One region of the Pseudomonas sp. MWU13-3659 genome, then DNA from elsewhere that is predicted to be linked to it. Evidence: riboswitches for the same ligand, from Rfam matches in the RefSeq annotation. Region 1 holds a riboswitch; each other region holds the start of a gene.
What was found. Region 1 has a riboswitch for cobalamin ahead of NGM28_RS25810 (ABC transporter ATP-binding protein). Riboswitches for the same ligand answer to the same signal wherever they lie in the genome.

Region 1 (3,202 bases):
CGGTGACCCGGTCACCGGCAACGATCATCTGCAGCACTTCGCAGCGCAGGTCCGGCACCGCCGCGCGGAAGGCCTTCGAGGCGTTCAGCGGGCCTTCGACACCCTGCAGCCGTCCTGCCGGCAGGGTGTTGTCGCGAAAGTCCGCGGCCAGCGCGGCGCGGGCCATGGCTTCGTCGCCGGTGTTCCAGAAGGTGTCATAGCGCCGGGCGGCGAGGATCTGCTGTTCGAGCTGGGCCTTGGGCAGGCTGTGGTCGACCACCAGCACGGCTGGCGCAACCAGTTCGCCGGCACTGGCCAGGTTTGCGGCAGCTGCCAGCAGCAGAGGCGTCAACCAGCGGCCGGCACGCATCCCCGAAGCCTTGGATTCGGTATTCATGTTCATTTCCTTGAAGTGTCGTCAGAGAAGGCATGGCGCGGCCGCGAACCATGCAGACAAGCCTATCCAGTCGGCGCCAAGCCCTCAAGAAGGCACTTTTCACTCACCTGGTCACCCTGGAGTAACCCCCGCATGGCCCACTACCGGGAATGCCCCGCCTACGACGTATTCGCCCCCGCCTGCCCCGCGCGGTTGGTGCTCGACCGCCTGGCGGACAAATGGGCGCTGCTGCTGATCGACCGCCTCAGCGCTGGCGAACGCATCCGCTTCAACCAACTGCGCCGGGACATGGCCGGGGTCTCGCAGAAAATGCTCTCGCAAACCCTTAAGCGCCTCGAACGCGACGGGCTGATCGAGCGTGAAGTGCATCCGAGCGTGCCGCCCACGGTCGAGTACGCGCTGACCGAACTGGGTGCGACCCTGGGCGACACGGTCGAGCGCCTGGCACGTTGGGCGGAGTCGAACATGCCCGCGATACAGCTGGCCCAGCAGCAGTACGACCGCCAGGCTGCGCGCCACCTCGATTGACTCGCCCGCGCATAAATGCTCAGATGCGCCCCTTGTTTCAGGTGTCCCTGGCCGCCGTGCCAGGGGTTAAACGGGAAGCCGGTGCCTCGCTTATCGCGAGAAGTCCGGCGCTGCCCCCGCAACGGTAAGCGAGCAAGGCATTCGACAGACCACTGTGCCGACGGCATGGGAAGGTGAATGCCCGCCCCTCTCGCAAGCCCGGAGACCGGCCTGCAACCTCTGTTTGGCAACTCCCGCGGTGGGCGGGCGCGTGCCGGTCTTGGGGCGGCCCGCTGCCTGCAATGCCTTCATGCGTCCACCTCGCCGGGCTTCACTTTCTCGCTACGGGCGCGTTTGCATGTCTTCACCCCTCCTGCGCATCGAGCGCCTGCACTGGTCACCCGCTGCCGGCGAGCCACGCCTGCTCGACGATGTCACGCTCGACGTGCGCCCCGGCGAGTTCGTTGGATTGATCGGCCCCAACGGCAGCGGCAAGACCAGCCTGCTGCGCTGCGCCTACCGCTTCAATCGCCCGCTGGCCGGGCGCGTGCTGCTCGATGGCGAGGATGTCTGGCAACGCCCGCCGCTCTGGGTGGCCCAGCGCATCGCGGTGATGCTGCAGGAGTTCCCCGAGGACTTCGGCCTCAGCGTGCGCGACGTCGTCGCCATGGGCCGCACGCCGCACCTGGGCTGGCTCGACGGTGACGGCGACCCGGCGCCCATCGAGGCCGCCTTGCGCCAATTGGGCCTGGAAGACCGCGCCGAGCAAGGCTTCGCCCACCTGTCCGGTGGCGAAAAGCAGCGTGTGCTGCTGGCCCGGGCCCTGGCCCAGCAACCGCGCCTGCTGGTGCTGGACGAGCCGACCAACCACCTCGACCCGCGCTACCAGCTGGCGCTGCTGCAGCATTTGCGCGGCACCGGCCTGGGCCTGCTGGCGAGCTTCCACGACCTGAACCTGGCCGCCGCCTTCTGCGACCGCCTGTACGTCATCGAGCAAGGCCGCATCAAAGCGGGCGGCACGCCCGCCGAGGTGCTGACCGAGCAGTGCCTGGCCGAGGTCTTCGGCACCCGCGCCCTGGTCGACCGCCACCCCTTGGCCCATCACCCGCGCATCACCTGGATCAGCCCCGCATGAAGCGATCGATACTTACCCTGCTTGCCGCCCTGCCCCTTATCGCGGCGGCCAGCGACTACCCCGTGAACGTGCGCAGTTGCGACCGCACGGTGACTTTCCAGCAGGCACCGCAACGGGCGGTCAGCCACGACATCAACCTGACCGGCATGCTCCTGGCCCTCGGCCTGCGCGAGCGGATGATCGGCTACAGCGGCATCAGCGGCTGGAAGACCCTCGACCCCTCCTTGAGCCAGGCGTTGACGGGCCTGCCGGAACTGGCGCCACGCTACCCATCGGTGGAGAACCTGCTGGACGTGGACGCCGATTTCCTGTTCGCCGGCTGGGGCTACGGCATGGAGGTTGGCGGGACGCTCACGCCGCAGCGCCTGGCATCGTTCGGTATTCCGGTGTACGAGCTGAGCGAGTCCTGCTCGCGGATCATGCCCCGCCGCCCGGCGAGCCTCGACGACCTCTACACCGACCTCGACAACCTCGGGCGGATCTTCGACGTGGCCCCGCGTGCCCAGACGCTGATCGCCGGACTGCGCCAGCGGGTCGCCCGGGTTGCCCAGACCCTCGCCAACGTCCACGACCGCCCCAAGGTGTTCCTCTACGACAGCGGTGAGGACCGCCCCACCACCTCCGGCAGCCTGGGCATGCCACAAGCACTGATCGCGGCGGCCGGTGGCGACAACGTGATGGCCGACGTGCAGGCCAGCTGGACCGAGGTCAGCTGGGAAAGCGTCGTCGAGCGCGACCCCGAGGTGATCGCGATCGTCGACTATGGGCCGACCACCAGGCAGCAGAAACGCGATTTCCTGCTCCAGCTCCCGGCGCTGGCCGACGTGAAAGCCATCCGCGAGCGCCGCTTCGTGGTGCTGTCCTACCTCCAGGTGACCCCTTCGGTGGACAACGCCGACGCCATCGAGCAACTGGCCGGCGCCCTGCACCCGCAACTGTTCGCGCAGGCACGGCCGTGATGCCGCTGCGCAGCCCCTCGGCCTACCGGCTGCTGCTCGTCGGGCTGGTGGCCGCCCTGCTGCTGTCCTGCCTGGTTTCACTCGGTTTCGGCGCGGCCCAGGTGCCGCTGGCCAATGTGCTGGACATCGCCTTGAAGCAGGCAGGGCTCGCCGAGGCTGGCAACTTCAGCCGTGGCCAAGAGCAGATCGTCTGGCAGATCCGCGCGCCACGGGTGCTGCTCGGCG
Region 2 (3,202 bases), on a different contig from region 1:
TTGATTCACCCACCCCCGTGAACAACCATGAACACCAGTCGCAGGCCCCCGCCGGCCTTTCTCGCTGCCACGCCGGTCGTTCGGCGGGTCCTGCGCCGCACCGCCCAACGTCACCACATAATAAGTTCAATAAAACGGGTACCGACCTATGCTCACGTTCCTCGCCCTGCGATCCGCACCGCCATGTTCGTCTTCTCCTTATCGCCCCCCGGTTCACGCGCCCCGTGCGCGCTGACCTTTCGGCCACCGACAAGCACAACGGAGACAACATGGCCCGCTCAAGCTCCCAAGCCAAGAAAGCCACCGCCAGCGGATGGATCGGCTCTGCCCTCGAGTACTACGACTTCTTCATCTACGCCCAGGCCGCGGCACTGATCTTCCCGCAGATCTTCTTCCCCTCCACCGACCCGAAGATGGCCATCATCGCCTCGCTGGCCACCTACGGCGTCGGCTACCTGGCCCGCCCGGTGGGCGCCTTCGTGCTCGGCCACTGGGGCGACACCCGCGGGCGCAAGAACGTGCTGCTGCTGTGCATGTTCCTGATGGGCCTGTCGACCATGGCCGTGGGCCTGCTGCCCACCTACCACGACATCGGCCTGCTCGCCCCGGCGCTGCTGGTGCTGCTGCGCCTGGTCCAGGGCTTCGCCGTGGCCGGCGAGATCTCCGGGGCCAGCTCGATGATCATGGAGCACGCGCCGTTCGGCCGCCGTGGCTACTACGCCAGCTACACGCTGCAAGGCGTGCAGGCCGGCCAGGTGATGGCGGCGGCGGTGTTCCTGCCGCTGGCCTACTTCATGCCGAGCGAGGCCTTCAACGAATGGGGCTGGCGCATCCCGTTCCTGATGAGTGCGCTGGTGCTGGTGGCCGGCTTCATCATCCGCAAGGAGGTCCACGAAACCCCGGCCTTCGTCCAGGAAGAGCAGCAGGACAAGGTCGCCAAGTCGCCGATCAGCGAAGCCTTCCGCCACAGCTGGAAGCACATGGTACTGGTGATGTTCATGGCATTGATGAACGTGATCCCGGTGGTCGCCACCATCTTCGGCGCGGCCTACGCGGTGCAACCGGCCTACGGCGTCGGCTTCGACAAGAGCGTGTACCTGTGGATCCCGGTGGTGGGCAATATCGTCGCGGTGCTGGTGATCCCCTTCGTCGGCAACCTCTCCGACCGGATCGGCCGCCGCCCGACCATGATCGCCGGCTGCCTGGGCTCGGGCCTGCTGGCGTTCGTCTACCTGTATGCGATCAGCATTCAGAACGTGCCGCTGGCCTTCGCCGCCTCGATCGTCATGTGGGGCATGGTCTACCAGGGCTACAACGCGGTGTTCCCAAGCTTCTACCCCGAGCTGTTCCAGACCCGCTACCGGGTCTCGGCCATGGCCATCGCACAGAACGTCGGCACCATGCTCACCGCCATGCTGCCGGCGCTGTTCGCCACCGTGGCGCCTCCGGGTTCGGACAATATCCCGCTGGTGGTCGGCGGGCTGGCGTTCTTCATCACCTGCGTGTGCGCGTTCGCGGCGTACCTGGCGCCGGAAACCCACCGGCTGGCCATGGAAGACCTGGGCAACCCGCAGGCAACGCCCATGGCGCAGGAAGCCTATGAAGCCAATCGCAAGGGCAGCCTGAAAGCGTTCGGGCATTGAACGCCCCGGGCCAGGCCTGTCGCACACGGACAGGTCTGCCCCTCCAGATGATTGACTCCCCCCTCGTTCGATGGTCAGATGCGCGCCAGTTTCAGGTGTCCTGCGCCGCCGCGCGCAGGGTGAAACGGGAAGCCGGTGAGTCGTTTTCACGACAAGTCCGGCGCTGCCCCCGCAACGGTAAGCGAGCGAACCCTTCGACAGACCACTGTGCACACGCATGGGAAGGTGAAGGCTTCACGACCCTCGCAAGCCCGGAGACCGGCCTGAAGCCTTACTTGGCAACCCGCGGTGGGCGGGCGCAGGCCGGTCATCGCGTGCGCGCCTGCGTATGCGGTTCGCCTTTGCGTGTTTTCCACCGGGATCCATTCATTCCTGCAGCAGTGGAACGACATGTCCCGATTCAACAAGCTACACACCCTGGCAGCCTGCCTGGCTGTCTCGCTCCCGGCCCTGGCCGACGACCACGAGGGTGCCCCGCTCACCCTGCCCTCCACGGCGGTCACCGAGACCCGCGAACCCTCGGCCATCGACCTGGCCACCCCGACCCAGGCCGGTTCACGGCTGAACCTCAGCGCCCTGGAAACCCCGGCCAGCACCAGCAGCATCACCGCCGAGCAGATTCTGCAACGCAACAACCTCACCGTGCAGGACGCCGTGACCCGCTCCCCGGGCATCACCTTCATCGGCACTCCCGGCGATGGCGGCACCGGCCTGTCGGCCCGCGGTTTCAGCGGCCAGGGTTCGGTGATGACACTGTTCGACGGCGCGCGGCTGTACACCGGCGCCGGCACCCTGACCTTCCCGGTCGACCCATGGATGGTCGAGCGCATCGACGTGCTGCGCGGCCCGGCCTCGGTGTTGTACGGCGAAGGCGCCACCGGCGCGGTGGTCAACGTGATCCCGAAAAAACCCTTCGCCGGCGAAATCCACAACCACCTGCGCCTGGGCTACGGTTCCTGGGACCGCCAGCAACTGGGCCTGGATAGCGGCGGCGGCCTGAGCGAGCGCCTGAGCTACCGGGTCACGCTCAACAAGCAGGAAGGCAACGGCTGGGTCGACCGCACCGACTCGCGCAACCTGTCGCTCAGCGCCGCCCTGCGCTTCGATGCCAGCGACGACCTGAGTTTCACCCTCGCCCACGAGCGCGGCGACGCCGAGCCCGCCAACTACTACGGCACGCCGCTGATCGACGGCCACTACCGCGACAGCCTGCGCAAGAAGAACTACAACGTGCGCAACGATGTGCAGCGCTACCACGACGAATGGACGCGCCTGACCACCGACTGGACCCTCAGCGACACGGTCTCGGCCAGTAACCAGCTGTACTACATCAAGAGCCGCCGCCACTGGCGCAACGCCGAGGACTACACCTGGAGCGCCGATGACGGCCTGCTGCAACGGGGCAGCTACCTGGAGATCAAGCACAACCAGGAGCAGTTCGGCGACCGCCAGAGCTTCACCTTCGACCAAAGGCTGTTCGGCCTGGCCAGCAAGACCGTGGTCGGTGTCGAGTACAACAAGATCCGCTTCAACGTCGACAGCAATTCGCCCTACAACGA
Region 3 (3,202 bases), on a different contig from region 1:
GCGGTACCGGGCAGTTCGGGCGGCAGGCCCAGGGTCGGCGCCAGGCAGAACACGGCGAAGCCGGCCAGGCCCCAGAGCGCGCCGGTGCTGACGCGGCCAGGCTCGCGCAGGCTGTACAGTGCGGCCAAGACCAGGGCGAAGCCTATCGCGACCACCAGGTTGCCGCCTGTGGTAGACAGCACACGCTGCCAGCCGTCCTCCGGTGCCCAGGCTTCGGCGTTGTGCTCATGTTCGTGGGGCGTGGCGGCCTCGCCATGCTCGTGGTGTTCGGCGGCGGGGGCGGCGTTCTCGTAGGTTTCCGCCTGAAGAATCAAGGGGGCCACCCAAACGCTTTGCAGGAGGGTCAGCAGCAGGGCAGCCAGCAGCCCGCTGAAGCCCGCGGTACGGGCGATGCGCGTGATCATGCGGGCGTACTCAGTGGCAGGGGAAGGCGGCGCTGTGGCGGGTGTCGTGCGCGGCGTTGTGCACCGCTTCGATGTGCGAGAAACCGGCGAAGTAGACCAGGCACAGGCCGAGCAGGCTGGCGCCGACGGCGACGATCATGCGCTGGCTGAGGCTGACGGGGGTGGCGATGCTGTGTTTCGTGCTGGTGATGGGCATGACGCGTTCCTCTGCTGTTGCTTTTGTCGGGCATTGGGGCAACGGGCAAGCGCGGCGACCCCGGACGAAGCTCGCCCAGGTATGCGACAGCGCCCGCCCACCGCGGGGTGTTCATGTGGTGTCAGGCCGGTCTCCGGGCTGGCGAGGTGGAGCAGGGCTCCGTTGTTGGCGTCACCTTCCCATGCCGAGTCGACGGGCACAGTGGTCAAGACGCTTCACTCGCTTACCGTTGCGGGGGCAGCACCGGCATTGTCCGGCCTCTAGTAGAGAGAGGCGTGACGCACCGGTTTCCCGTTTCACCCCAAGGGGGCACCTGAACGCAATGCGCTAGCAAATCATGGGGCGAACCATTGCGTCAATGGCGGCGGCGGTTGACCGCAAGCCAGGCTCTGCGTAGCCTTGCCGCTTCGAGGTTCTCCGGCGTTGGCCGGAGCTAAGACGGGAACGCGGTCGATGCCGCGGCTGCCCCCGCAACTGTAGGCACTGGAACGGATCGGCACAGCCACTGCGCACGCGCGGGAAGGCGCCATCCCGCTGGCAATCCTGCCGGCACAGTGCGAGCCAGGAGACCTGCCTCGCGACGTTTTCGACTTTCAACCGGGCGGGGTGATCCGGTGGCGAACCAGCCAGGCCGACAGGGCCCGTGGCTATCGTCCTGCATGCCCGCGCCACAGCCGCCAAGGGCACCGCGACATGAAAACACTGGCCAAGCTCCCCGTCACCATCGTTACCGGCTTCCTCGGCTCGGGCAAGACCACCTTGCTCCGCCATATGCTCGACAACGCCCAGGGCCGCCGCATCGCGGTGATCGTCAACGAGTTCGGCGAACTGGGCATCGATGGCGAAATTCTCAAGCAGTGCAGCATCGGTTGCAGCGAGGAAGAGGCCAATGGCCGCGTCTATGAGCTGGCCAACGGTTGCCTGTGCTGCACCGTCCAGGAAGAGTTCTTCCCGGTGATGCGCGAGCTGGTGGCCCGCCGTGGCGACCTGGACCACATCCTTATCGAGACCAGCGGCCTGGCGTTGCCCAAACCGTTGGTCCAGGCCTTCCAGTGGCCGGAAATCCGCAATGCCTGCACCGTCGACGCGGTGATCACCGTGGTCGACAGCCCGGCCGTGGCCGCAGGCACCTTCGCCGCGTATCCGGACCAAGTCGATGCCCAGCGTAAGCTCGACCCCAACCTCGACCACGAGTCACCCCTGCACGAACTGTTCGCCGACCAGCTGGCCAGCGCCGACCTGGTGGTGCTGAACAAGGCCGACCTGATCGACGCCGAGGGCCTGGCCAAGGTCCGTAAAGAGGTGGCCGAGGAACTGCCGCCAGCGGTCAAGGTGATCGAGGCCAGCAGCGGTCGCCTGCCGCTGGAGGTGCTGTTGGGCGTGGGGGCCGAGTCCGAGGCGCATATCGATGGCCGCCGCACCCACCACGACTCGCATCACGATGGCGATGACCACGACGACCATGACCACGACGCCTTCGACTCCATCTCCATCGACCTGCCCGAAGCCGACGAGAGCCTGCTGCTCGACGCCCTCACGCAACTGGTCACCGAGTTCGGCATCCTGCGCGCCAAGGGCTTCGCCGCCATCCCCGGCAAGCCGATGCGCCTGCTGATCCAGGGCGTGGGCACCCGCTTCGACAAGCACTTCGACCGCGCCTGGCGCAGCGAGGAGCCGCGCATCACCCGCCTGGTGCTGATCGGCCAGGACCTCGACGCCGCGCAACTGGAGGCGCGCCTGCGCCAGGCCCTGGGCGCCTGACCCATGCACCTGCTGCGGACCCAGCCCGGCGGCTTCGTGCCGGACGACAGCATCGCCGACCTCGGCCAGACCCCCGCCGAGCTGGTGATCCTCTGCAGCGGTGATTCGCACCTGGCACTGCTCGCCGAAACCGCCGAGCAGTTGCCGGAGGACTTCCCCAGCCTGCGCCTGGCCAACCCCATGCAGGTGCAGAACCATGCCTCGGTCGACCTCTATGTCGACGAGGTGCTGCGTCACGCCAAGGTGATTCTGGTCTCGCTGCACGGTGGCGTCGGCTATTGGCGCTATGGTGTCGAGCAACTGGTGGAACTGGCCAACCGAGGCGTGCAACTGATCCTGGTGCCCGGCGATGACCGTCCCGATCCGGAACTGACCGACCTGGGCACGGTGCGCGGCGAGCAAGCCGAGCGGCTCTGGCACTACCTGCGCCAGGGCGGCAAGGCCAACGCCGTCAACCTGTTCAACTGCCTGGCCAGCCTATGGCTCGGGCGTGACTACCCGTGGCATGAGCCGCAACCGTTGCCGCGCACTGCGGTGTACCACCCAGGCAAGGTCAGCGCGGTGCTGGAGGACTGGTACGCTGAGTGGAACCCGGCGTTCCCGGTGGCACCATTGCTGTTCTATCGTTCGCACCTGCAAGCCGCCAATACGGCTTTCATCGATGTGTTCTGCCAGCGCCTGCAAGCCTGCGGCCTGAACCCATTGCCGATCGCCGTGGCCAGCCTCAAGGAGCGTGCTTGCCTCGATCAGGTTGAAAGCTGGCTCGACGAGGTCGAGGCCGAAGTGGTGATCAATACCACCGGTTTCGCCTTGTCCAGCCCCGAACAACCCAACCTGCGCC
Region 4 (3,202 bases), on a different contig from region 1:
TGTCACTGCTGCAAGCGCCGCTGTCCTTGGCGGAAAACGCCAACGGAAAAAACCTCTTCGTGCAGCGGTGTGCCGTGTGCCATGGCGCGGATATCAAGGGGACGGGGCCGTTGGCCAAAAAGAGCAACCCGCCAACGCCGGACCTTACCAGCGCTGCGTTCAAGAAGCGCTTGAACGACTATCCAGGCGTTATCGTGTCTTCGGTCATCCTTCGCCCAAATGGAAACCTGATTCCGAAAACGCTGCAGGAGAACGGGGTGAAGATCCCGCCGCATGCCTGGAGCGTCAAGGATTTTCGCGACCTGCATGAATACATGAGTGGCGTGATTTTGAGGAAATGACTAGCTGGGGATGAAGTCCCACATGGGCTAATCAGACTTTCCCCATTTCACGTAGGGCGTTTCCCAAGCATGCTTTGAGCACTTTTGCGCTATCGAAGTGACGGCTAGTCTCGCCGGGTCGTTGCCAAATCAACGACCGGGCCTGCAAGCCCGTCTGAACATCGATCTGTGCTCACTTTCTGAGTCGCTGGCGCTTGTCAGTGGTTGTGCTCAATGGTGGCTGCGTGCGGTTGGCCTTCGGGCCGGCCGGGTTAGTGCTCGATGTTCCCCGGACTTGCAGACCCGCACGTAGCCGCCACCCATCTCCCGGCAGGTGATCGGGTGCCCGGTTGATCATTCATGAACGTCGAGTATGAAGTCATGTTGAAGATCGTCCCGGATCCACCACCTTCCATCGAATCCCCTCATTTCCTCGAAGACACCTTGGTCCACGCCACCGAGTACGTCATGTGCGCGCTGGCGGTGACGCATCAATCGCTGACTCACCTGCCCAAATCACCTGCCACGCTGGTGATGCTGACGGTGATGCACGAACTCGATGCCACCCGCACGTTGCTGGAGTCGGCGTTGGCTCAGCTACAGATGAGCACCCGGCCGCCGTCATACACGCTGCACTGACAGCCCTGCGCAGGCCCCTGTAGGAGCGGCTTCAGCCGCGATGCAGGCACCGCGGTACCTGGCACCAGCGTTGCTGGTGATCGCGGCTGAAGCCGCTCCTACAGGTAGCTCGGTCACCCCTTCAAAGCTTCAGAGGAACCTCGAATGGACAACGATCTCCCAGCAGACCACGGCCAACTCGGCTGGACCGTCGGCGCGTGCACGTTCATGGAAGGCGCCACCAAAGGCACGCGCCTGTTCCGCGTAGAGCCCGGCAACTGCGCCAATCACGCCATGGAACAAGCCTCGGTGCTACTCGATAGCGCCCGCCGCGCCTCATTCATCGGTGTGATGGACAACGAACCGGTGCTGGTCTGGGCGTCGCACTACCTCAGCGATATGGCCAAGGCGTTGATGGACGATGCGCATATGGGGATCTTGAAGAAAGTCTGAAATGGCAACCCAGCCACGACGTTTCAAATAGGTGCGCAACCTAGGGGAATCGATGCCTTCGCCTGGTGATTGGCCCGGCTGTGCCGGGCATCGCCAGCAAGGCTGGCTCCTACGGTTCCTGGTGCAGCATTGGCCTCTGTGGGAGTGCCGGGCCTGGTTCACCACCTTGACGCGCACTGCACCGAATGTTCACATGCCGCCCAGTTTCAGGTGTCCCAAGCCGCCGCGCCTGGGGTGAAACGGGAAACCGGTACGCGCTTCGCGCCAGTCCGGTGCTGCCCCCGCAACGGTATGCGAGTGATGCCCTCAATCAGACCACTGTGGCCAGCCGGCCATGGGAAGGCGAGGGCATCCAGCCTCGCGAGCCCGGAGACCGGCCTGGAATCTTTTGGCGACAATCCTGCGGAGGGCAGGCATGGGTCGGTCTGGGCCCATGCTCGATGCCTGCCTGTGTGTGCTTCTGCGAAATTCACTTCGAGAAGAGCATGTGATGACTTACCAGCGCGTCTTGTTTGTCGGGCCGGGCCTTGCGGGCGGTTCAGCGGCCGAAGCTTTTGGCGCGGAGATCCGCCAGCTGCGGGGCGAATCCGCTCGGGACGATGTCGTCGACACCCTGGACGGGTTTGAGGGCCTGTGGGCGGTCTTGCGCAAGACCTTCGCCGACGGGCTGGAACGCGTGCTGGTGGTGGACCTGGAACCCATCTCCGACGGCGCCTACCTGGACTGGCTGCGCGATGAACTGGGGCGCATCGCACGTGAGCATGGGCACCAGCCGCAAGTCTGGGTCACGGCGCAGGCGTTGGGACGCCGTGGCCTGGATGCGCGAATGGCCTGTGCGAGCATCGAGGATCACTCACGGCATCTGGCCTGCGATCAGGTCAATGCCGTGGCAGCCGACGCCGACTGGTCGAAGATCCCGGACCATGCACGCCAGGTGTTCCTTTGCACTGGCCCGCGTTGCGTCCGTCGAGGCGCCTTGCCACTGTGGAAGCAACTGCGCCGCGAGTTGCTGCAGCGGCAACTGATCGAGGTGCCGGGTGGTGTGCTGCTGACGCGCACGGCTTGCCAGTTCCCCTGCAACCTGGGGCCGGTGCTGACGGTGTACCCCGACGCTTGCTGGTATCGGGTGCGCGACAATGAAGAGGTGCAGCACCTCGTCGAGGTACATCTGTCGGGCGGCGAGGTTGCGACCAAACTGCTGGTTCACGGGCGAGAGCTCAATCGGTAGGGGTTGAGGGTTACGCCAAACATGCAAGTGGTCGTGCGTAGGTCATTCAGTCTCACTTTGGTGCGAGAGTCGGTTGGGTAGGGAAGGGATGTTCGGCTTTAATCCAGGTGGTGCTATGGCCGCTTACGACCCATTGCTGCCGCTCGCGAGAAACACGAAAATCTGCATTCGCTTGGTGAGGTGGCGCATGACGACCATAGAAATATCAGAACTCGCCGACTGGAAACTGTTCGAGAACGTGGCTCAGAAGCTTGAGCACGGATTAAGCGGTTACTGGAATGAAAAATTGGACGGACTTGACCAGCGCTATTGGGATCTCATAGTGGGCGAACAGACGCTTACCCTTCACCTTGAGCACTATCTGGGCATTTCAGTATCTGTACCTGATAATGCCGATGAGATGGCTCAACGAGTACGTGCATTGTTGAGTAGCTGTGGCGCGTAGCCGGCAGCGGCTGAAAGCACGCAGAAGCCGGTCAATACGGTCACTACCATTCCAAGCACACTAGTGAGTATTCGGAGGAAGTAGATGAGCGAGAATTTCACCTATGTATGGTTACTGCCGCTGCTGGAAAAGCCGTTA

Region 2: it holds a riboswitch for cobalamin, as region 1 does, so the genes downstream of both, NGM28_RS02585 (TonB-dependent receptor) here and NGM28_RS25810 (ABC transporter ATP-binding protein) in region 1, are expected to answer to the same signal.
Region 3: it holds a riboswitch for cobalamin, as region 1 does, so the genes downstream of both, cobW (cobalamin biosynthesis protein CobW) here and NGM28_RS25810 (ABC transporter ATP-binding protein) in region 1, are expected to answer to the same signal.
Region 4: it holds a riboswitch for cobalamin, as region 1 does, so the genes downstream of both, NGM28_RS22755 ((2Fe-2S) ferredoxin domain-containing protein) here and NGM28_RS25810 (ABC transporter ATP-binding protein) in region 1, are expected to answer to the same signal.

Annotation. Positions count from the first base shown of each region.
Region 1 is NZ_JAMSHW010000038.1:30,539-33,740, forward strand. Features, by position in the region: gene NGM28_RS25800 (ester cyclase) at 1-376, opposite strand, end outside; gene NGM28_RS25805 (winged helix-turn-helix transcriptional regulator) at 509-904, shown strand; cobalamin riboswitch at 927-1,132, shown strand; gene NGM28_RS25810 (ABC transporter ATP-binding protein) at 1,242-2,018, shown strand; gene NGM28_RS25815 (ABC transporter substrate-binding protein) at 2,015-2,977, shown strand; gene NGM28_RS25820 (FecCD family ABC transporter permease) at 2,977-3,202, shown strand, end outside.
Region 2 is NZ_JAMSHW010000002.1:30,744-33,945, reverse strand. Features, by position in the region: gene NGM28_RS02590 (MFS transporter) at 270-1,643, shown strand; cobalamin riboswitch at 1,720-1,924, shown strand; gene NGM28_RS02585 (TonB-dependent receptor) at 2,034-3,202, shown strand, end outside.
Region 3 is NZ_JAMSHW010000003.1:100,763-103,964, reverse strand. Features, by position in the region: gene NGM28_RS05515 (CbtA family protein) at 1-404, opposite strand, end outside; gene NGM28_RS05510 (CbtB domain-containing protein) at 415-600, opposite strand; cobalamin riboswitch at 708-932, opposite strand; cobalamin riboswitch at 994-1,192, shown strand; gene cobW (cobalamin biosynthesis protein CobW) at 1,294-2,361, shown strand; gene cobN (cobaltochelatase subunit CobN) at 2,365-3,202, shown strand, end outside.
Region 4 is NZ_JAMSHW010000025.1:19,077-22,278, reverse strand. Features, by position in the region: gene NGM28_RS22770 (c-type cytochrome) at 1-341, shown strand, start outside; gene NGM28_RS22765 (hypothetical protein) at 702-959, shown strand; gene NGM28_RS22760 (DUF3077 domain-containing protein) at 1,104-1,391, shown strand; cobalamin riboswitch at 1,583-1,787, shown strand; gene NGM28_RS22755 ((2Fe-2S) ferredoxin domain-containing protein) at 1,882-2,619, shown strand; gene NGM28_RS22750 (DUF3630 family protein) at 2,735-3,064, shown strand; gene NGM28_RS22745 (hypothetical protein) at 3,149-3,202, shown strand, end outside.